2 regions of the Pseudomonas sp. GW821-FHT09E04 genome follow, and region 2 is predicted to be linked to the other one. Evidence: predicted binding sites of a transcription regulator. Region 2 holds the regulator's gene; the other holds the start of a gene.

Region 1 (10,196 bases), on a different contig from region 2:
TCGACGCGCCTGTCGCCGAGCGAAGCGCTGCTGACCGTGTCCGGCAAGCACAAGGGCCAGTTGGGTCTGGACGACGTGCTTGCCACCGACTTGTCCGGCAACAGCCTGGAACCGGGGAAAAAACCGTCCGCCGAAACCCTGCTGCACACCCAGCTCTATAGCTGGCGCCCGGAGATCGGCGCGGTGCTGCACACCCACTCGGTGAACGCCACGGTGCTGTCGCGCCTGACGCCGGAAGATTTCATCGAGTTCGAAGACTACGAACTGCAAAAAGCCTTCAGCGGTATTTCGACCCACGAATCCCGGGTGCGGGTGCCGATCTTCGACAACGATCAGGACATTGCGCGCCTCGTCGCCAAGGTGCAGCCTTGGCTCGACGCCCATTCCGATTGCGTCGGTTATCTGATTCGCGGTCACGGCCTCTATACCTGGGGCGCGCAGATGAGCGACGCGTTGCGCCAGATCGAGGCCTTTGAATTTCTGTTTGAATGCGAGTTGAAGACCCGCAGCGTCATGAACCGCCAAGGCTGACTTCACCAGAACCAGCCCATTTGCCTGATGAATGCAGTGCCCGACCGGTCTCGAAGAACCGGACGGCAAGGCCGATACCGAGGAATTACCCCCATGAGCAGCCTGTCCGTCTATCACGTTTCCAGCCCTGAAATTCCGAACAAGGTGCTGACCCATTTCGAAGACATCGCCTCGACCCTGGCCGAGCAGGGCGTGCGCTTCGACCGCTGGCAAGCCGCCGCGAAGATCCAGCCCGGCGCTAGCCAGGAAGAAGTGATCGGCGCCTACAAAGAGCAGATCGACAAGCTGATGACCGAGCGTGGTTACATCACCGTCGATGTGATCAGCCTCAACAGCGATCACCCGCAAAAAGCCGAATTCCGTGCCAAATTCCTTGAAGAACATCGCCATGGCGAAGACGAAGTACGCTTTTTCGTCGCCGGTCGTGGCCTGTTTACCCTGCACATCGACGATTACGTCTACGCCGTGCTGTGCGAGAAGAACGACCTGATTTCGGTACCGGCCGGCACCAAACACTGGTTCGACATGGGCGAGAACCCGCATTTCGTGGCGATCCGCCTGTTCAACAACCCTGAAGGCTGGGTTGCCAACTTCACCGGCGAAGACATTGCCGGCCGCTTCCCGCGCCTGGAGGACTGAGCCGATGTCGATCAAGGTCATTCTCACCGACATCGAAGGCACCACCAGCGCGGTGAGTTTTGTGTTCGACGTGCTGTTCCCGTATGCCGCCAAACACCTGCCGGACTTCGTTCGCCAGAACGCCCAGCGAACCGACGTCGCCGAACAACTGGACGCCGTGCGCCGCGACAGCAACGAGCCGCAGGCTGACGTTGAGCGAGTGGTAGAAATTCTGCTGGCCTGGATCGCCGAAGACCGCAAAGCTACACCGCTGAAAGCGTTGCAAGGCATGGTCTGGGAGCAGGGTTATCAGGCCGGGCAGTTGAAGGGTCATGTTTACCCGGACGCCGTCGAAGCGCTCCAGCGCTGGCATCAGGCCGGGTATCAACTGTTTGTTTATTCGTCTGGTTCGATTCAGGCCCAGAAGCTGATTTTCGGCTGCTCGGAGGCGGGGGATCTGACACCGCTGTTCAGCGGCTATTTCGACACCACGTCGGGCCCGAAGCGCGAAGCGCAGTCCTACAGCACTATTCAGCAGGCCATCGGGGTCGAACCGCAGGAAATCCTGTTCCTGTCCGACATCGTGCAGGAACTCGACGCCGCCCAGGCCGCCGGCCTGCAAACCTGCGGCCTGGCCCGTGAGGGTGGGGAACTGGAAGGGCATGTGACCGTCGACAGCTTTACCGGGATCGAACCGGAAGCGTTCTGATTCCACACAATCGATGCGCAAACAAACAGGCCGTGAAGCGGAAGCTCCACGGCCTGTTTGTTTATGCGGTGTTTACATCGAGTGATAGGTCGGCAGGGCAAAACGCTGCTGGCTTTGCAGCATGCCGATTTGCGGCAGCTCGCTGGCTTGTTCGGCCAGGTCACGGCGGATCGCGCTGATCGCCCACGACAGTTGGTCGCCGGCATGCAGTTGCTGATAGGTGAGCGCACGTTTGAACACTTTGCCGTCGGCACTCTTCAGCGTCAGCAGGATCCCGCCATCGGGACGCGGTTGGGTGGTGACGTTGAAGTTGGAGAACAGGGAGGTAAATTTTTCTTGGATCAGGCTCATGTCTTTCAGCTCCGTATGCACTTGAATGGCAAGCATGCAGAGGGAGTTGCAGTGATTGTGCCAGTATTCTATTTTTATAAAATCGTTATAAATCAATAAGTTAGAAATTATGCAAATTCAAGTCGTCGTGCAATCTGCATGAATGGCCATCGTGCATCCTGCATTTTGCGGGATCGCTGTCGATCCGATGGAACCATTCCATCCGGCTGCAATCGCGTTTCGCCTTGTAGCGTTGGCGGATACAAAACATTGCAAAAACCGCGTGTACAGCCCGAGAAGCCCTGACGTATTTTCGGCCTCGACCCTCGCTCAAGAAGCGCCGGTTGCCTTACCCGATTGCCCGACAATAAAAAATCCGGCCTGCACGCCAAGGTCGAACGGGAGCTGCCATGAGCCACGCGCCTAGCGACACGATTACCTGGAGCATGATGCTCCGCAAACTGCCGATGATTGCCAAAGCCATCCCTCGGGTGGTGAAAGGCATGAAGGTGGCCAACGTCAAGGATCCGACCCAAACCTGTGGCCTGGGCTGGACCTTCGAGCAAGCGACCCTGCGCAATCCCGAGGGCCCCGCGCTGCTGTCGGGTGAGGTGGTGCTGAGTTATTCACAGGTCAACCAGTGGGCCAACCGCATTGCCCACTACCTGATCGGGCAGGGCATCGGCAAAGGCGATGTGGTGGCGGTGTTCATCGAAAACCGCCCGGAACTGCTGGTGACGATTCTGGCGCTGGCCAAGGTCGGCGCCGTCAGCGCGCTGCTCAACACTTCGCAGACTCGCGACACGCTGATTCACAGCATCAATCTGGTGGCGCCGGTGGCGATTGTCGTCGGTGAGGAATTGCTGCCAGCCTTCACCGCGGTGCGCGAGCAAGTGACGATTGCGCCGGCCCGCACCTGGTTCGTGGCGGATCAGGACACCTTCAGCCAGCCGGGCATCGCCCCGGAGGGTTACACCAATCTGATCAGCGCCAGCGCCGATGCGCCAAGCGACAACCCGGCCAGCAGCCGGCAGATTTTTTTCGATGACCCGTGCTTCTACATCTACACCTCAGGCACCACCGGTTTGCCCAAGGCCGGCGTGTTCAAGCACGGACGCTGGATGCGCAGCTCGGCGAGCTTCGGCATGATCGCCCTCGACATGCGCCCGGACGATATCGTCTATTGCACCTTGCCGCTGTACCACGCCACCGGCCTTTGCGTGTGCTGGGGATCGGCGGTCAATGGCGCCTCGGGCTTCGCGATTCGCCGCAAGTTCAGCGCCCGGCAGTTCTGGAGCGATGTGCGCCGCTACCGCGCAACCACCATCGGCTACGTCGGCGAGTTGTGCCGTTATCTGGTGGATCAGCCGGTCAGCAGCGATGACAGCCGCCATGACGTGCGCAAGATGATCGGCAACGGTTTGCGGCCCGGTGCCTGGGCCGAGTTCAAGACCCGGTTTGCGGTGGATCACATCTGCGAACTGTACGCGGCGAGCGACGGCAATATCGGCTTCACCAACATCCTCAATTTCGACAACACCATCGGATTCTCGCTGATGGCCTGGGAACTGGTCGCCTACGATCAGGACAGCGGCGAACCGATTCGTGGTGCTGACGGGTTCATGCGCAAGGTCGACCGGGGCGAGCGCGGCCTGTTGCTGGCGCGGATCGACGACAAGGCGCCGCTGGATGGCTACACCGATCCGCAGAAAACCGCGAAAGTCGTGCTGCAGGACGTATTCACCAAGGGCGACCGCTTCTTCAACACCGGCGATCTGCTGCGCAACATCGGTTTCGGTCATGCGCAGTTTGTCGATCGCCTCGGCGACACCTACCGCTGGAAGGGCGAAAACGTCTCGACCACCGAGGTCGAGAACCTGTTGCTCCAGCATCCGCACATTTCCGAAGCCGTGGCCTATGGCGTGGAAATTCCCAACACCAACGGTCGCGCCGGCATGGCGGCGATCACGCCGGCCGAATCGTTGGCGACGCTGGACTTCACCGAGCTGCTGGCCTTCGCCCGCCAGCGCATGCCGGCCTATGCGGTGCCGTTGTTCCTGCGGGTCAAGGTGAAGATGGAAACCACCGGCACCTTCAAATACCAGAAGACGCGCTTGAAAAACGAAGGCTTCGACCCCGGCCAGACAGGTGATGACCCGATCTATGCCTGGCTGCCCGGTACTGAAACCTACGTGCAGGTCACGGATGAAATCCTTGCGGACATTCGCGGCGGCAAGTTCCGTTATTGATATTGGCTATCGACTGTCTTGGAAAAAAGGGGGTGACAGCTATCGCCGCGCTCGGGAAACTATCGGCTTTCCGATTGACCGAAAGTGGAGTTGCCCCATGTCCGACCAAAGCCGCCAGATGACCCCCGAAGAAGCTGCCGAATTCACCGAGCAGGTATTCAACAAGGCGCGCGACGGCGATGCGGCGATGCTGGATCGCCTGATCACGGCCGGTCTGCCGGTCAACCTGACCAACAGCAAGGGCGACACCCTGTTGATGCTCGCCAGTTACTACGGTCACGTAGATGCGGTGCAAGTGCTGCTCAAGCACAAGGCCGACCCGGAACAACGCAATGGCAATGGCCAGAGCCCGATTGCCGGCGCGGCATTCAAGGGTGACCTGGCCGTGGTCAAGGCATTGGTGGCCGGTGGGGCGCAGATTGAAGGCGCTTCCTTCGACGGCCGCACGGCGCTGATGATGGCGGCGATGTTCAACCGGGTTGAAATCGTCGAGTTCCTGATCGACCAGGGCGCGGACCCGAAAGCCAAGGACGCCAACGGCATCACCGCGCTGGACGCGGCCCGCACCATGGGCGCTGTGGACACCACCGCGCAGCTGGAAAAACTGCTGGGCTGAACCGTCGGGCCGGAACCCGCTCTGTGGCGAAGGCGAGAATGCGCTATCCTTCGCGCCCTCAAAATTCTCTTCGCCACAGGATCCGCCCCCATGAAAGCCGCACTCGCCGAACTCATCAGCAAAATCAGCTCCGGCTGCATGGGCGACGACGAGATTCAGAAGGTCGCTGATGAAGCGGCGCAGGCCTACGCCGATGCCGACGCTTTTCTGACCGCCAATCCGGACATCAACTACGACGACACTTTCCCGATTCCTTTGGGCGAATGGGTCGTGGTCGGCAGTCTGCCGGAAACCGTGCTGTTCCAGGCCGACACCTACGTTGACCTGTTCGCGCAGATCGTGGCTTCGTTCGGCCCGGGCGTGGAGTTCAACCTCAAGCCCAAGCAACTGGCCAAGACCGAAGCGCTGACCGCACTCAACCGCATCCAGGTGCAGATGAGCAGCATGAACAAGGAAAACGGTGGCTACACGCTGATGAACTTCAGCCAGTTGCTCGACGACGAACTGCAAGTGGTGCTGGTCTACGGCAACGACGTGCCGCGCGTGCTGGAACTGTGTGCCGAAGTCGGCATCGCCGCTGCGCCGTCGCTGGAAGCCTTGAAGGTCGCCGTTCACGTCTGAGCGCAATAAAAGGGAACCCTGCGCGCGACCGTCTATCCTAAAAGTGCATGCCACTATTCTGGAGTGACACCATGGGTTCCACGTTCAACGGCCTGATCGGCCTGATCATTCTTGCCCTCGACATCTGGGCGATCATCAACGTGCTGAAAAGCGGTGCCGAGACCGGGATGAAAATCCTCTGGGTGCTGTTGATCATCTTCCTGCCGGTGCTGGGCCTGATCATCTGGGCGATTGCCGGGCCGCGGGGCAATGTGCGGATCTGACCGTTCGCGCCAATGGATTGTGCCGGGCCGATGAAGTGAGGTTCGACCTGTCATCTTCGGCAACGTAGAATGCGCGCCTTTCCCGGGCAATCGAACCTGACGATTGGCGCCCGCGCATTCATCGGAGCACTTCACCATGACCGTCACCAAGACCAGCGAATACCTGGAAACCCTCTACGAAGGCTACGGCCAGCGTTTTCGCATGGAAAAACTGCTGCACGAAGTGCGCACCGAACACCAGCACCTGGTGATCTTCCAGAACCCGCGCATGGGCCGGGTGATGGCGCTGGACGGCGTGATCCAGACCACCGAAGCCGATGAATTCATCTACCACGAAATGCTCACCCACGTGCCGATCCTCGCCCACGGCACCGCCAAGCGCGTGCTGATCATCGGCGGCGGCGACGGTGGCATGCTGCGCGAAGTGACCAAGCACGCCAGCGTCGAGCACATCACCATGGTCGAAATCGACGGCACCGTGGTCGACATGTGCAAGGAATTCCTGCCGAACCACTCCAAGGGCGCCTACGACGACCCACGCCTGAACCTGGTGATCGACGACGGCATGCGCTTCGTCGCAACCACCACTGAAAAGTTCGACGTGATCATTTCCGACTCCACCGACCCGATCGGCCCGGGCGAAGTGCTGTTCTCGGAAAACTTCTACCAGGCCTGCCACCGCTGCCTGAACGAGGGTGGCATCCTCGTGACCCAGAACGGCACGCCGTTCATGCAGATCGAAGAAGTGAAAACCACCGCCGGTCGCCTGCGCAGCCTGTTCCCGGACTGGCACTTCTATCAGGCGGCCGTGCCGACCTACATCGGCGGTTCGATGACCTTCGCCTGGGGCTCGACCAACCCGGCCTACCGCAAGCTGAGCCGTGAAACCCTGCAACAGCGTTTCATCGGCAGCGGCATCGTCACCCGTTACTACAACCCGGAAATCCACATCGGCGCCTTCGCCTTGCCGCAATACGTGCTGCAAGCGGTGAACAAGCCAAGCAACGACTGATCACTCAGCCGTTATCACTGCGGGAGCGAGCGGCTTCGTTCCCGCAGATGAAATGTTTTTCATGTTTCATCGGTGTAAAGCTTTTGAACGATCAATCCTGACAAAAGTCGAGATAGATATGAGCCCATTTGCGGGTTTGTTCGAGGAGGCACCAATGCAAAAGTGGAAAGTCACTTTCGTGGATGATCACGGTGAAATTGTCGATGAAATCTTCGAGCGCGCGGAATGCCCCAACGACGATGAGGCCGCTCGATTGATCAAGGAACGACTCCTTCCTGTCGCCGCCGCACTGGATCTGAACGATCTGGAAGGGCGCACCTCCGATGCAGGCGCCAAAAGCCTGAAAACCCAGAACAGCATCGAAATCCGCAGCATCACGCCCATCTGAAAATCTTCTTGTCCGTAACGTACCAGGCCTTGGCAGCGGCTCTATCTTGGGGCTACTCTGCAAGCGAGATCAGCGAACGGATCGCTAAGGTCTGGTCTTGTCAGCTACATGCTTGTTTCCCGCCGGCAACACGGTTGTCGTAGCGCTTGAGCCGTTCGGCCAGGTGCAGGGAATACGGAAAGTCTATCCATCTATGCGAGGGGGACGTTCATGAGCACAGCCTATCAAGAAGACATCAGCAGCAGCGTGCTGCGCCGCATGAAAGAAGGCGGTTTCGATTTTTCCCGATTCCATCCCATCGAGTTCTACGCCATTTTCCCGGACGAGGAGCGGGCGCGCAGGGCGGCAGGCAAGTTTCGCGGTGAATCCATCAATGCCCAGGTCAGTGCGCGCGACGACGGCGCGTGGTCCCTGGAATTGAGCAAGGTGATGTACGCAACCTACGACGACATTGGCGATTTCGAACAGGGCTTTTCGGCGGTGGTCGAGCCCTTGGGCGGCATCATCGAAGGCTGGGGCGTGAAGCAGGAGGTGCGCAACCGCCATCGTTTGAACTGATAACCCTCGCAACACGTCGAGCAACGGCTGACCTTCGGGTCGGCCGTTGTCGTTTCTGAGCCCTGAACATTGCCCGGCAAAACCCTGAAACAAGAATCCGGCGCAAAAAAAAGCCACCGGGAGAGGTGGCTGAAAGGGAAGACCGGAAGGAGAGGAAACCGGTCAGGGTTACGGCCGGTAGGGCTGCCAGGGCAAGCCGGATCAGTTGGGCTGCGCACTTCGTCAGGGACGTTTCGCAGCGGATGTGCGGATTATCCGCAGGCGGCGCCGGGCAGTGAAATCAACTCTGACTATGCTGGTGATAGGCGACTGCACTGCGTCGCAATGAGGCGGGGGCGATCAGGTTGGGGCATTTGCCGCACAGGAATGGTGCGGTGTTTGTGGCGTGAATATCCAACCGATTGAAATCAAAGCGTTTATGCCGATGGCACGGGCCTTGCGAAGGCCTGTATGTCCGGGGTGACAAGGAGTACGGCATGATCCGCACCTATTTTGATGAAATGTACGATGCCGGCGGCCAGGTCCGCCCGCATTACCGGGAGTTTGCCCGCTGGCTGGCCGATACGCCTGACGAGCTGTTGGCCCAGCGGCGACGCGAGGCCGATCTGCTGTTCCATCGTGCCGGGATCACTTTCACGCTCTACGGGGACGAGCAAGGGACAGAACGCCTGATTCCCTTCGACACCATTCCGCGCAGCATTCCCGCCAGCGAGTGGCGGATCGTCGAGCGCGGCTGCATCCAGCGCGTCAAGGCGTTGAACATGTTCCTCGCCGACCTCTATCACGAGCAGCGCATCATCAAGGCCGGGATCATTCCCGCCGAGCAGGTGCTGGCCAACGAGCAATACCAGTTGGCGATGCAGGGGCTGGATCTGCACCGCGATATCTATTCGCACATCTCCGGCGTCGATCTGGTGCGCGACGGCGACGGCACGTATTACGTGCTCGAGGACAACCTGCGCACGCCCAGCGGCGTGAGCTACATGCTCGAAGACCGCAAGATGATGATGCGTCTGTTCCCCGAGCTGTTCGCGGCCCAGCGCATCGCCCCGATCGACCATTACCCGAACCTGTTGCTCGACACCCTGAAAAGCTCAAGCCCCATCGACGACCCGAGTGTGGTGGTACTGACGCCGGGCCGGTTCAACAGCGCGTTTTTCGAGCATGCGTTCCTGGCCCGGGAAATGGGCGTCGAGCTGGTCGAAGGTGCCGATCTGTTCGTGCGCGACGACAAGGTCTTCATGCGCACCACCGACGGCCCGAAAGCGGTAGACGTGATCTACCGCCGGCTCGACGACGCGTTCCTCGACCCGTTGGCCTTCCGCCCGGATTCGATGCTCGGCGTGCCGGGTCTGCTGTCGTCGTATCGCTCTGGCAATGTGGTGCTGGCCAATGCGATCGGCACCGGCGTGGCGGACGACAAGTCGGTGTATCCGTTCGTCACCGAGATGATCCGTTTCTACCTCGATGAAGAGCCGATCCTGAAGAACGTGCCGACGTGGCAATGCCGCAATCCGTCTGAACTTTCCCATGTGCTGGCCAATCTTCCGGATCTGGTGGTCAAGGAAACCCAGGGCTCCGGCGGTTACGGAATGCTCGTGGGGCCGGCGGCGACAACGGCGGAAATCGATGCATTCCGCGAGCGGATCAAGGCCAAGCCCCACGCGTATATCGCACAACCGACGCTGTCGCTGTCGACCTGTCCGACCTTTGTCGAAAACGGCATTGCGCCGCGCCATATCGACCTGCGCCCGTTCGTATTGTCCGGCCGCGAAACCCGGGTTGTGCCCGGTGGTTTGACCCGTGTCGCCCTGCGTGAAGGCTCTCTGGTGGTGAATTCATCCCAGGGCGGTGGAACCAAGGACACCTGGGTGGTCGAGGATTGAAGGAAGCCTGCCATGTTAAGTAGAACTGCCTCGGATCTGTACTGGATGTCGCGTTACCTGGAGCGGGCGGAAAACCTCGCCCGCATGCTCGATGTCAGCTATTCGCTGTCGCTGATGCCGCAGGACGGCCGTGGCGACGGTTTGCACGAACTGGCGATGCCGTTGCTGATCACCGGCACGCTGGACGACTACCTGGAACGCCACGGCGAGCTGCATGCCGAGCGATTGCTGCACTTCTTCGCGCTCGACGCGGCCAACCCGGCGAGCATCTACAGCTGCCTCGGCGCGGCGCGAGCCAGTGCCCACGCGGTGCGCGGTCGGATCACCGCCGACATGTGGGAGAACATCAACGCCACCTGGCTTGAGATCCGCGGGATCGCCAACCAGGGCCTCAGCCGCTATGGCATGAGCCGTT
Region 2 (10,196 bases):
TTGTAGAGCAAGATGAAAGCCGAGTTGAACGTAGGAAACTTCGTCGGCCGCAGGCCCCTTGTCGATAATGCGCTGTGACAATCTGTTTATTTCATTTTCGATGTAAGTATGAATTGGCTTCCGAGGCATTTCCTATCCCTAAGTATTTTTGAATTAAAAGTCCGTTTCACGCGCGGAGTAGCTTAAGGGGTTCTGAGTGATGAGTTAGCGCAGGACTGTTTCAAGTCGTTGTGCAATGTTTCAAAAGTTTTAATCAGGCGATCTGATTGGCAGAGTTGTGATCTTCACTGCCCCCGGAATGTCTGAAATCAGGCGTGGCAACCGTTGGTTGGCGCGCCTTTTTTTTTTCACGCGACGGATCCATTGGCAGGAGGCTGTCGGGGGGGGGGGGGGGGCGCAGATTCTGCGCTGCTGAAAGGCCGGGCAATCCGCGATCTTGCGTTGCGTATCATTATCATCTAATAATAAATCTCATTATCGGATGAGCCCAGGATCATGAGTTCTGCCTTGCACGAGCAGCCGTACCTCGAAAGCTGGCGCTGGATGAGTCGCCAGATCCGTTGCGCCATGGATCCCGACGAACCGCGTCTGATCGAACACTACCTGGCCGAAGGCCGGTATCTGGCCTGCTGCACGGCGACCTCGCCCTGGACTGTCGCTGAAACTTCTTTCCGTCTGCTGCTCGACACGGCCACCGACATCGCGTTGCCGTGGCACTGGCGCAGCCTCTGTCTCGATCAAGCCTGGCGTCCATTGCGTGAAATGGAGCGCCTGTCCCTGTGCAAATGCCGGCTCAAACGCTGGCAAAGCTACACCTGGCAGCTCGCCACTTGCGAGTTGCAACCCTCGATTCCTCTCATTGAATTAGTCCAAGGATTTACCGATGACCAAGACACGTATTGAGCGCGACAGCATGGGCGAACTGCAGGTGCCGGTGGACGCTCTCTACGGCGCGCAAACCCAGCGCGCAGTGGACAATTTCCCGATCAGCGGCAAGCCGATGCCGACCCAGTTCATTCGCGCCCTGATTCTGGCCAAGGCCGCTGCAGCCCGGGCCAACGTCGAACTCAACCAGATCAGCGCTGCGCAAGGCAAAGCCATCAGCGACGCGGCCCAGGGTCTGCTTGAAGGCGACTTCATGCAGCATTTTCCGGTGGATATCTTCCAGACCGGTTCCGGCACCAGTTCCAACATGAACGCCAACGAAGTGATCGCCACCCTGGCCAGCCGCCTGCTCGACGAGCCGGTGAACGCCAACGATCACGTCAACTGCGGGCAGAGCAGCAACGACATCATCCCGACCACCATCCACGTCAGCGCCGCGCTGGCCCTGCATGAACAACTGCTGCCGGCGCTGCTGCACCTGGTGCAAGTGATCGAACGCAAGTCTGAACAAGTCCACCACCACGTCAAAACCGGTCGCACCCACCTGATGGACGCCATGCCGGTGCGCATGAGCCAGGTGCTCAACGGTTGGGCGCAGCAACTCAAGGCCAATATCGGTCACCTGCAGGACTTGCTGCCAAGCCTGCAATCCCTGGCTCAGGGTGGCACGGCGGTCGGCACCGGGATCAATGCGCACCCGGAATTCGCCGCGCGATTCAGCCGCCAGTTGAGTCAATTGACCAACGTGCAATTCACCCCCGGCAAGGATCTGTTCGCGCTGATCGGCTCGCAGGACACCGCCGTGGCCGTGTCGGGTCAGCTCAAGGCCACCGCCGTGTCGCTGATGAAAATCGCCAATGACCTGCGCTGGATGAACTCCGGCCCGCTCGCCGGCCTCGGAGAAATCGAGCTGGAAGGCCTACAGCCGGGCTCATCGATCATGCCAGGCAAGGTCAACCCGGTGATTCCGGAAGCCACCGCCATGGTCGCCGCGCAAGTGATCGGCAATGACTCGGTGATCACCATCGCCGGTCAGTCGGGCAATTTCGAACTGAACGTGATGCTGCCGATCATCGCCCAGAACCTGTTGAGCAGCATCGAGTTGCTGGCCAACTCCAGCCGTCTGCTGGGTGACAAGGCGATTGCCAGCTTCAAGGTCAACGAGTCGCGCCTCAAGGAAGCGCTGTCGCGCAACCCGATTCTGGTCACCGCACTCAACCCGATCATCGGTTACCAGAAGGCTGCCGAAATCGCCAAGCAGGCCTACAAACAGGGCCGTCCGGTGATTGACGTTGCGCTGGAACACACCGACCTGTCGCGCAGCCAACTGGAAGAGTTGCTCAATCCCGAGAAACTCACCGCCGGCGGCGTGTAAACACCGCAACCGCTTTGGAGACTCATCATGGAGCACTGGAAACGCACGATCGAACGGGCCAATCGCTGCTTCATGCTGGGCGAGCTGATCGACGCCCGCGAGGCCTATCTGCAAGCGCTGGCCCTGGCTCAAGTGCTGTTCGAGCGCTGGGCCGATGCCGACGAAGCGGTGGCGGCCTGCGTCATCTCCCATCACAACCTGGCCGACCTGCATCTGCGCCTGAACCAGCCGGAGGAGAGCGCCGAATACCTCTGCGCGATCCATCAGCGCCTGTTGCAGACCATGCAGAACGAGCGCCTGCGCCCGGCCCTGCGTGAGGCGGCGTTGCGCCAGAGCAGCAAGACCTATGTCGAACTGCTCAATTTCATCAGCGAACACGGCGAATACCCGCGCACCCAGCGTCTGCTGCACCCGGATACCGGCAATGCGCGTCGCGTGCCTGCCCAACATCACCATGGAGTCCACTGAAATGGCTTTTACCCTGCCAGCCTTGCCTTACGCCTACGATGCACTGGAACCGCACATCGATGCGCAGACCATGGAGATCCACTACACCAAGCATCACCAGACCTATATCAACAACCTGAACGCCGCGGTCGAGGGCACGGAGTACGCCGAATGGCCGGTGGAAAAACTGGTGGCCAGCGTCCAGCAACTGCCTGAAAAACTGCGCGCGGCGGTAATCAATCAGGGCGGCGGTCACGCCAACCATTCGCTGTTCTGGGAAGTGATGGTGCCAGGCGGTGGCGGCAAGCCGGACGGCGCGCTGGCCAGGGCGATCGATGAGCAACTGGGCGGCCTCGACAGCTTCAAGGATGCTTTCACCAAAGCCGCGCTGACCCGTTTCGGCAGCGGCTGGGCCTGGCTCAGCGTGACCCCGGACAAAAAACTGGTGGTGGAAAGCAGCGGCAACCAGGACAGCCCGCTGATGGGAGGCAATACGCCGATTCTCGGACTTGATGTGTGGGAACACGCCTACTACCTGCGTTATCAGAACCGCCGCCCGGAATACATCAGCGCGTTCTACAACGTGATCAATTGGCCTGAAGTCGCTGCGCGTTATCAGGCTGCACTGGTTTAAGTCTCCTATAAAAACAATCCAAGGCTGACTATGGGCACTGAAACACTGGCGATCGGAAGTGGGCGTATGTTTCGTTACGCATTCGGGTCGCTGCTGCTGTTGGCGGGCATGGCCTTGCTGGTGGCTCACGGACTCGAATGGTTGGACCTGGAGCCGAAACTGTCCCGGGCATTGCAGGGCGGTGCAATCTGCGCGCTTGGCACGGCACTCGGGGCGGTTCCGGTGCTGGTGATCCGCAACATGCCTCAGGCATTGGGCGACACGCTGCTGGGGTTTGGTGCCGGCGTGATGCTGGCAGCGACTGCTTTTTCGCTGATCGTGCCGGGGATTGCCGCCGCAGAAAGCCTTGGCCTGAGCCCTTGGGGTGCCAGTGGCTTGATCTGTTTCGGCATCATGCTCGGTGCTTTCGGTCTGTATCTGGTGGACCGCAAGGTGTCCGGCGCTTCACCGGAAATGCTCATCGGCACCGTCGAGCACCCGGTGATTCCCCCGCGGATCTGGCTGTTCGTGTTTGCCATCATTGCCCATAACATTCCGGAAGGCATGGCCGTCGGCGTCTCCGCTGGCGGCGGCATGCCGGACGCTGACAGCCTGGCGATGGGCATCGCCTTGCAGGATGTGCCGGAAGGGTTGGTGATTGCGCTGGTGCTGGCCGGAGCAGGGATGTCGCGGGTCAAGGCGTTTCTGATCGGCGCGGCATCGGGGCTGGTCGAACCGGTGTTTGCACTGCTCTGTGCATGGCTGGTCAGCCTGGCGGAGTTGCTGTTGCCCCTCGGATTGGCGCTGGCGGCCGGGGCGATGTTGCTGGTGGTGACCCACGAAGTAATCCCGGAGTCGCGACGCAATGGTCACGACAAACTGGCGAGCCTGGGATTGTTGATCGGGTTCTGCCTGATGATGGTGATGGACACGGCGTTGGGATGAGAGGGGGGAGGGAAGCTTGCTCCCTCGCCACCAAAGGCTTTCAACCGCCTTCGTCGAAGTAGTTGTTGATCAGTGCCACCAAGGCATCCAGGGCTTCCTGTTCCTGATGCCCCTCGGTGCTCAGGAAGATTTTGGTGCCCTTGCCGGCAGCGAGCATCATCATCGCCATGATGCTTTTGCCATCTACCGTAGTTTCCGGGGTGCGACCCACTCTGATCGTGCAGTCGGGATACTGCCCCGCCACGCCAACGAACTTTGCCGACGCCCGGGCATGCAGGCCCAGCTTGTTGATGATTTCGATTTCCAGAGCAGGCATCGCGGTGTGAATCCTTTAGCTGAGGTCGCGGTGGCGAACCTGGACGTTCTTCAGGGTTTTCTGCAGGGCCTGACCCAGGCGTTCGGTCAGGTAGACGGAACGGTGATGTCCGCCGGTGCAGCCAATGGCAATGGTGACGTAGGCGCGATTGCTGGCAGCGAAGCGCGGCAGCCATTTGAACAGATACGCATAGATGTCCTGGAACATCTCTTCGACTTCCGGCTGTGCCGCCAGGTACTCGGCTACCGGCTCATCGAGCCCCGATTGCGCGCGTAGTTCCGGTTTCCAGTACGGGTTGGGCAGGCAGCGTACATCGAACACCAGATCCGCATCCACCGGCATGCCGCGTTTGAAACCGAACGACTCCACCAGAAACGCCGTGCCCGGCTCCGGCTGGTTCAGCAGCCGCAGCTTGATGGTGTCGCGCAACTGGTACAGGTTCAGATTGGTGGTGTTGACCTTCAGGTCGGCCAGATCGGCGATCGGGCCCAGCAGGGCCGTTTCATCGTTGATGGCTTCTGCCAGCGAACGATTGGCGCTGCTCAGCGGGTGGCGACGACGGGTTTCCGAAAAGCGCTTGAGCAGGGTTTCTTCATCGGCGTCCAGATACAGGACGTCGCACTGGATGTGCCGGCTGCGGACCTCTTCAAGCAACTCCGGAAAGCGCGAGAGATGACTGGGCAGATTGCGCGCATCGATCGATACCGCGACCAGTGGCTGAGGCAGTTCCGTATGAATCAGTGCGCGCTCCGCCAGTTCCGGGAGCAGGCCGGCCGGCAAATTGTCGATGCAGTAGTAGCCGTTGTCCTCGAGGACATCCAGAGCGGTACTTTTGCCCGAGCCGGAGCGGCCACTGACGATGATCAAGCGCATGTTTAGTGCCCGTTTTGCTCGTCCAGGACAACCTGATACAAGGCTTCGTTGGTGGTGGCGCGACGCAATTTTTCGCGTACGTCCTTGCGGTCGAGCATGCTGGCGATCTGGCGCAGCAGTTCCAGGTGCGCATCGGTGGCGGCTTCCGGGACCAGCAGCACGAACAGCAGGTCGACCGGTGCACCATCGATGGCGTCGAAATCGATGGGTGCTTCAAGGTGCATCAAGGCGCTGATGGGGGATTCGCAACCCTTGAGGCGGCAATGGGGAATGGCGATGCCGTTGCCAAAACCGGTCGAGCCGAGTTTTTCACGGGCAATCAGTGCCTCGAAGACATCTTGCATCTCCAGATCCGGTACTTCCCGGGCGATCAGGTTGGCAATTTGTTCGAGGGCTTTCTTTTTGCTGCCGCCCGGCACGTTCACGAGGGAACGGCCGGGGGTCAGGATGCTTTCAAGTCGGATCATGGGGGTGGGGGTTATCGACCGGTAGCGCCCTGAAGCAGGCTCTGGGTCTTTTCCTTATGCTTTTTGAGTTGTTTATCAAGCTTGTCGGTCAGCGCGTCGATCGCTGCGTACATATCGGTATGTTCCGCGTTTGCGACGACCTCGTTACCGGGAATATGCAGCGTGGCTTCGATTTTCTGCTTCAGCTTCTCGACGCACATCGTGACTTGCACGTTGGTGATCTTGTCGAAATGCCCCTCAAGCCTCTTGAGCTTTTGCTCAACGTACTCACGGAGAGGTTGGGTAACTTCCAGTTGGTGTCCACTGATGTTGACTTGCATACAGCTTCTCCTTCGTTGCCAGTGCATAAAGCGGCAGGCCGAAGAGCCTGCCACTGGAACGCTGTAACGTGGCTTACATCAACCGCTTGCGTTCGCTCGAAGGCGCGATCCCGAGGGATTCGCGGTACTTGGCGACGGTGCGGCGAGCCACCTGAATGCCTTGTGCCTCCAGTAAACCAGCGATCTTGCTGTCACTCAACGGCTTTTTCTGATTTTCCGCGGCAACCAGTTTCTTGATGATCGCGCGGATCGCCGTGGACGAGCATTCGCCGCCTTCGGAGGTGCTGACGTGGCTGGAGAAAAAGTATTTCAGTTCATAAATGCCCCGGGGGGTATGCATGAATTTTTGCGTGGTCACCCGGGAAATCGTCGACTCGTGCATGCCCACCGCTTCGGCGATGTCATGCAGCACGAGAGGCTTCATGGCTTCGTCGCCGTATTCAAGAAAGCCGCGCTGATGCTCGACGATCTGGGTGGCCACTTTCATCAGGGTTTCGTTGCGGCTCTGCAGGCTCTTGATGAACCAGCGGGCTTCTTGCAACTGATTGCGCATGAAGGTGTTGTCGGCGCTGGTGTCGGCGCGGCGCACGAAACCGGCGTACTGGGCGTTGACCCGCAGGCGCGGCACCGATTCCTGGTTCAGTTCGACCAGCCAGCGCTCGTTGTCCTTGCGCACGATGACGTCAGGCACCACGTATTCGGCTTCGGTGGATTCGATCTGCGAGCCGGGGCGCGGGTTGAGGCTCTGCACCAGTTCGATGACCTGGCGCAGTTCATCTTCCTTGAGCTTCATGCGGCGCATCAGCTGGCTGTAGTCGCGGCTGCCGAGCAGGTCGATGTAATCGGTGACCAGACGCTTGGCTTCCGCCAGCCAAGGAGTCTTGGCCGACAGCTGGCGCAATTGCAGCAGCAGGCATTCGCCCAGGTTGCGTGCGCCAATGCCGGCAGGTTCGAATTGCTGGATGCGGTGCAGGACGGCTTCGATCTCGTCCAGCTCGATGTCGAGCTCCGGATCGAAGGCGTCGAGAATTTCTTCGAGGGTTTCGTCGAGGTAGCCCTGATTGTTGATGCAGTCGATCAGGGTGACGGCGATCAGGCGATCGGTGTCGGACATCGGCGCCAGGTTCAGCTGCCACAGCAGGTGGCTTTGCAGGCTCTCGCCGGCGGAGGTACGGGTGGTGAAGTCCCACTCGTCGTCATCGCTGCTCGGCAGGCTGCTGGCGCTGGTCTGGTAGACGTCTTCCCAGGCGGTGTCGACGGGGAGTTCGTTGGGGATTCGCTCGTTCCATTCGCCATCCTCTAGATTGTCGACCGTCGGTGCGGTCTCCTGATAGGAGGGTTCCTGGATCTCGGTGTTGGGCTTCTGTTCGGCGTTGTCGGCCATGGGATCGGAGTTGTCGAAGTCGTCGCCGTCTTCCTGGCGTTCGAGCATCGGATTGGATTCCAGAGCCTCCTGGATTTCCTGTTGCAGATCCAGGGTCGACAATTGGAGCAGGCGGATGGCCTGTTGCAGCTGCGGTGTCATCGTCAGCTGCTGGCCCATTCTCAAGACTAGCGATGGTTTCATGGCAGGGGCTTAACACCTTATTCGCCGGCGCTATGCGCCATCCACTACAGGGCGCCGAAGCGCCAAACTTAAGCAAATTATATGCCTGAAACTGTCGTGTTTGCCTAGAGCGCTGTAACAATAAAAGCGTATAAAAGTGCGCTTCAACGTTACAGCACCCGGACGGCTGGTCGAATGCTGTCGCGCTTACAGGCGGAACTCGTGACCCAGATACACTTCCTTCACCAGATCGTTGGCGAGGATGGTCGCGGAGTCGCCTTCGGCGATCAGTTGGCCGTCATTGACGATGTAGGCCGTTTCGCAGATATCCAGCGTCTCGCGGACGTTGTGGTCGGTGATCAACACACCGATGCCCTTGGCCTTGAGGTGGTGAATGATCTGCTTGATGTCACCCACGGAGATCGGGTCGACACCGGCGAACGGTTCGTCGAGCAGAATGAACTTCGGTGCAGTGGCCAGTGCGCGGGCGATTTCCACCCGGCGACGCTCACCACCGGACAGGCTCATGCCGAGGTTGTCGCGGATGTGGCTGATGTGGAATTCCTGCAGCAGGCTTTCCAGCTCCTTGCGACGACCGGCCTTGTCGAGCTCCTGGCGGGTCTCGAGGATGGCCATGATGTTGTCGGCCACCGACAGTTTGCGAAAGATCGACGCTTCCTGTGGCAGATAGCCGATACCGGCCTTGGCGCGACCGTGCATCGGCTGGTGGCTGACGTCCAGGTCGTCGATCAGCACGCGACCCTGATCGGCCTGCACCAGGCCGACGATCATGTAGAAGCAGGTGGTCTTGCCGGCGCCGTTGGGGCCGAGCAGGCCGACGATCTGACCGCTGTCGATCGACAGGCTGACATCGCGCACGACCTGGCGGCTTTTATAGGCCTTGGCCAGGTGCTGAGCTTTCAGAGTTGCCATTACTGGGATTTCTCGTCGGTTTTCTTCTTCGGCTGGATCACCATGTCAATGCGCGGACGCGCTTCGGTGACCTTGTTGCCGGTGGCACGACCCGCGCTGGCCAGCTTTTTCACCGTGTCATAGACGATTTTCTCGCCCTGAGTGGTGTTGTTGTCCTTGTCGACGACTTTCGCCTTGTCGATCAGTACAACGCGGTTTTGCGCGGCGTGGTACTGGATGGTCACGCCCCAGCCCTGTACAGGCTTGGTGTCGCCAGCCGTCTGCAACTGCTCGAAGTAGGCAAGGTTGCCCACCGAGGTCACGACGTCGATATCGCCGGTCGGGGTGCGGGTGATGGTCACGGTGTTGCCTTTGACGATCATCGAACCCTGAGTGATGATCACGTCACCTTTATAGGTGGCAACGCCATTCTTGTCGTCCAGCTGGGCATCGTCGGCCTGAATGCGGATTGGCTGCTCTTGATCGTTCGGCAGAGCCCAGGCGCTCACGCTTCCCAGTGCTGCGCCCAGACTGAGCAAAATAGGGAGGGTTTTAACGAGCCTCATACTGTCCTCTTACGTTCGATAGCAGGTGTATCCTGCTTTCCTTCAAATACGCTTTCATTCCCACGCCGGTCGATACACCGCCAGCGCCGTCGATTCTAACGGGTTGCTGGGTCTGCGCATATTGTTGCTGCGGGAACACTGTCATGCGAGTGGAGGTGATCAGGGTGTCGCGGTTCTTTTCATCGGTGCGCTTGACGCGAACCGAGTCGATCAGCTCGACCTCGGTGCCACCGGAATTCACTTCACCGCGCTCGCTGGTCACGTGCCATGGGAAGTCGGTGCCGCGATACATGTTCAGGTCGGGCTTGGTGACCAGTGTAATGTCGGTCGCCTTGACGTGCTCGGCCTTGTCGGAAGTCATTTCGTACTGCACCTTGCCGTCTTCCAGGTATTGCAAGGTGTGGGTGTTGGTCGCGTACCAGTCGATCGGGCTCTCTTCTGCCGAGACAGGAGGCTTGTCGAGGAAGCGTTCCGGGCTGATGTTCCAGTAGCCGACCGCGCCGAAAATGGCCGCGATGCAACCGAACAGCAGTATGTTGCGAAACTTTTTGCTAAACATGGTTTGACTCACAAATACGCGTTATTGGCGGCATCGAGGCTGCCCTGGGCGCGCAGGATCAGTTCGCAGAATTCACGGGCGGCACCCTCGCCACCACGGGCCTGAGTGACGCCATGGGCGTGCTCGCGCACAAAAGCGGCAGCGTTGGCCACCGCCATCCCCAGCCCCACCCGGCGAATCACCGGCAGGTCGGGCAGATCGTCGCCGAGATAGGCGACCTGTTCATAGCTTAGGCCCAGTTGCTCGAGAAGGCCGTCGAGGACGACGAGTTTGTCTTCACGGCCCTGAAACAGGTGCGGAATGCCCAGGTTTTTCGCCCGGCGTTCGACCACCGGGGTCTTGCGACCACTGATGATGGCCGTTTGCACGCCG

What was found. Region 2 encodes sigma-54, which starts transcription at its own class of promoters, with help from an activator protein. Its sites were predicted from a motif close to ANTGGCATNNANNTTGCTNT; they were not measured.
Region 1: AC07N4_RS14710 (circularly permuted type 2 ATP-grasp protein) is a predicted target of sigma-54. The motif match lies at 8,319-8,338, and genes of this name have one in related genera.

What each region holds. Positions count from the first base shown of each region.
Region 1 covers NZ_JBWKOR010000003.1:816,272-826,467, reverse strand. The annotation lists gene AC07N4_RS14765 (methylthioribulose 1-phosphate dehydratase) at 1-531, shown strand, start outside; gene AC07N4_RS14760 (1,2-dihydroxy-3-keto-5-methylthiopentene dioxygenase) at 625-1,170, shown strand; gene mtnC (acireductone synthase) at 1,175-1,858, shown strand; gene AC07N4_RS14750 (DUF3509 domain-containing protein) at 1,931-2,209, opposite strand; gene AC07N4_RS14745 (long-chain-acyl-CoA synthetase) at 2,599-4,437, shown strand; gene AC07N4_RS14740 (ankyrin repeat domain-containing protein) at 4,535-5,053, shown strand; gene AC07N4_RS14735 (hypothetical protein) at 5,144-5,674, shown strand; gene AC07N4_RS14730 (PLDc N-terminal domain-containing protein) at 5,746-5,937, shown strand; gene speE (polyamine aminopropyltransferase) at 6,074-6,949, shown strand; gene AC07N4_RS14720 (hypothetical protein) at 7,104-7,337, shown strand; gene AC07N4_RS14715 (ribonuclease E inhibitor RraB) at 7,548-7,895, shown strand; gene AC07N4_RS14710 (circularly permuted type 2 ATP-grasp protein) at 8,372-9,781, shown strand; gene AC07N4_RS14705 (alpha-E domain-containing protein) at 9,794-10,196, shown strand, end outside.
Region 2 covers NZ_JBWKOR010000002.1:859,312-869,507, reverse strand. The annotation lists gene AC07N4_RS10475 (hypothetical protein) at 1-129, opposite strand, end outside; gene AC07N4_RS10470 (FagA protein) at 496-903, shown strand; gene AC07N4_RS10465 (class II fumarate hydratase) at 884-2,260, shown strand; gene AC07N4_RS10460 (DUF2753 family protein) at 2,288-2,728, shown strand; gene AC07N4_RS10455 (superoxide dismutase) at 2,730-3,341, shown strand; gene AC07N4_RS10450 (ZIP family metal transporter) at 3,372-4,265, shown strand; gene AC07N4_RS10445 (HPr family phosphocarrier protein) at 4,306-4,581, opposite strand; gene rapZ (RNase adapter RapZ) at 4,597-5,454, opposite strand; gene ptsN (PTS IIA-like nitrogen regulatory protein PtsN) at 5,457-5,921, opposite strand; gene hpf (ribosome hibernation-promoting factor, HPF/YfiA family) at 5,933-6,241, opposite strand; gene AC07N4_RS10425 (RNA polymerase factor sigma-54) at 6,315-7,808, opposite strand; gene lptB (LPS export ABC transporter ATP-binding protein) at 7,995-8,720, opposite strand; gene lptA (lipopolysaccharide transport periplasmic protein LptA) at 8,720-9,265, opposite strand; gene lptC (LPS export ABC transporter periplasmic protein LptC) at 9,252-9,824, opposite strand; gene AC07N4_RS10405 (KdsC family phosphatase) at 9,833-10,196, opposite strand, start outside.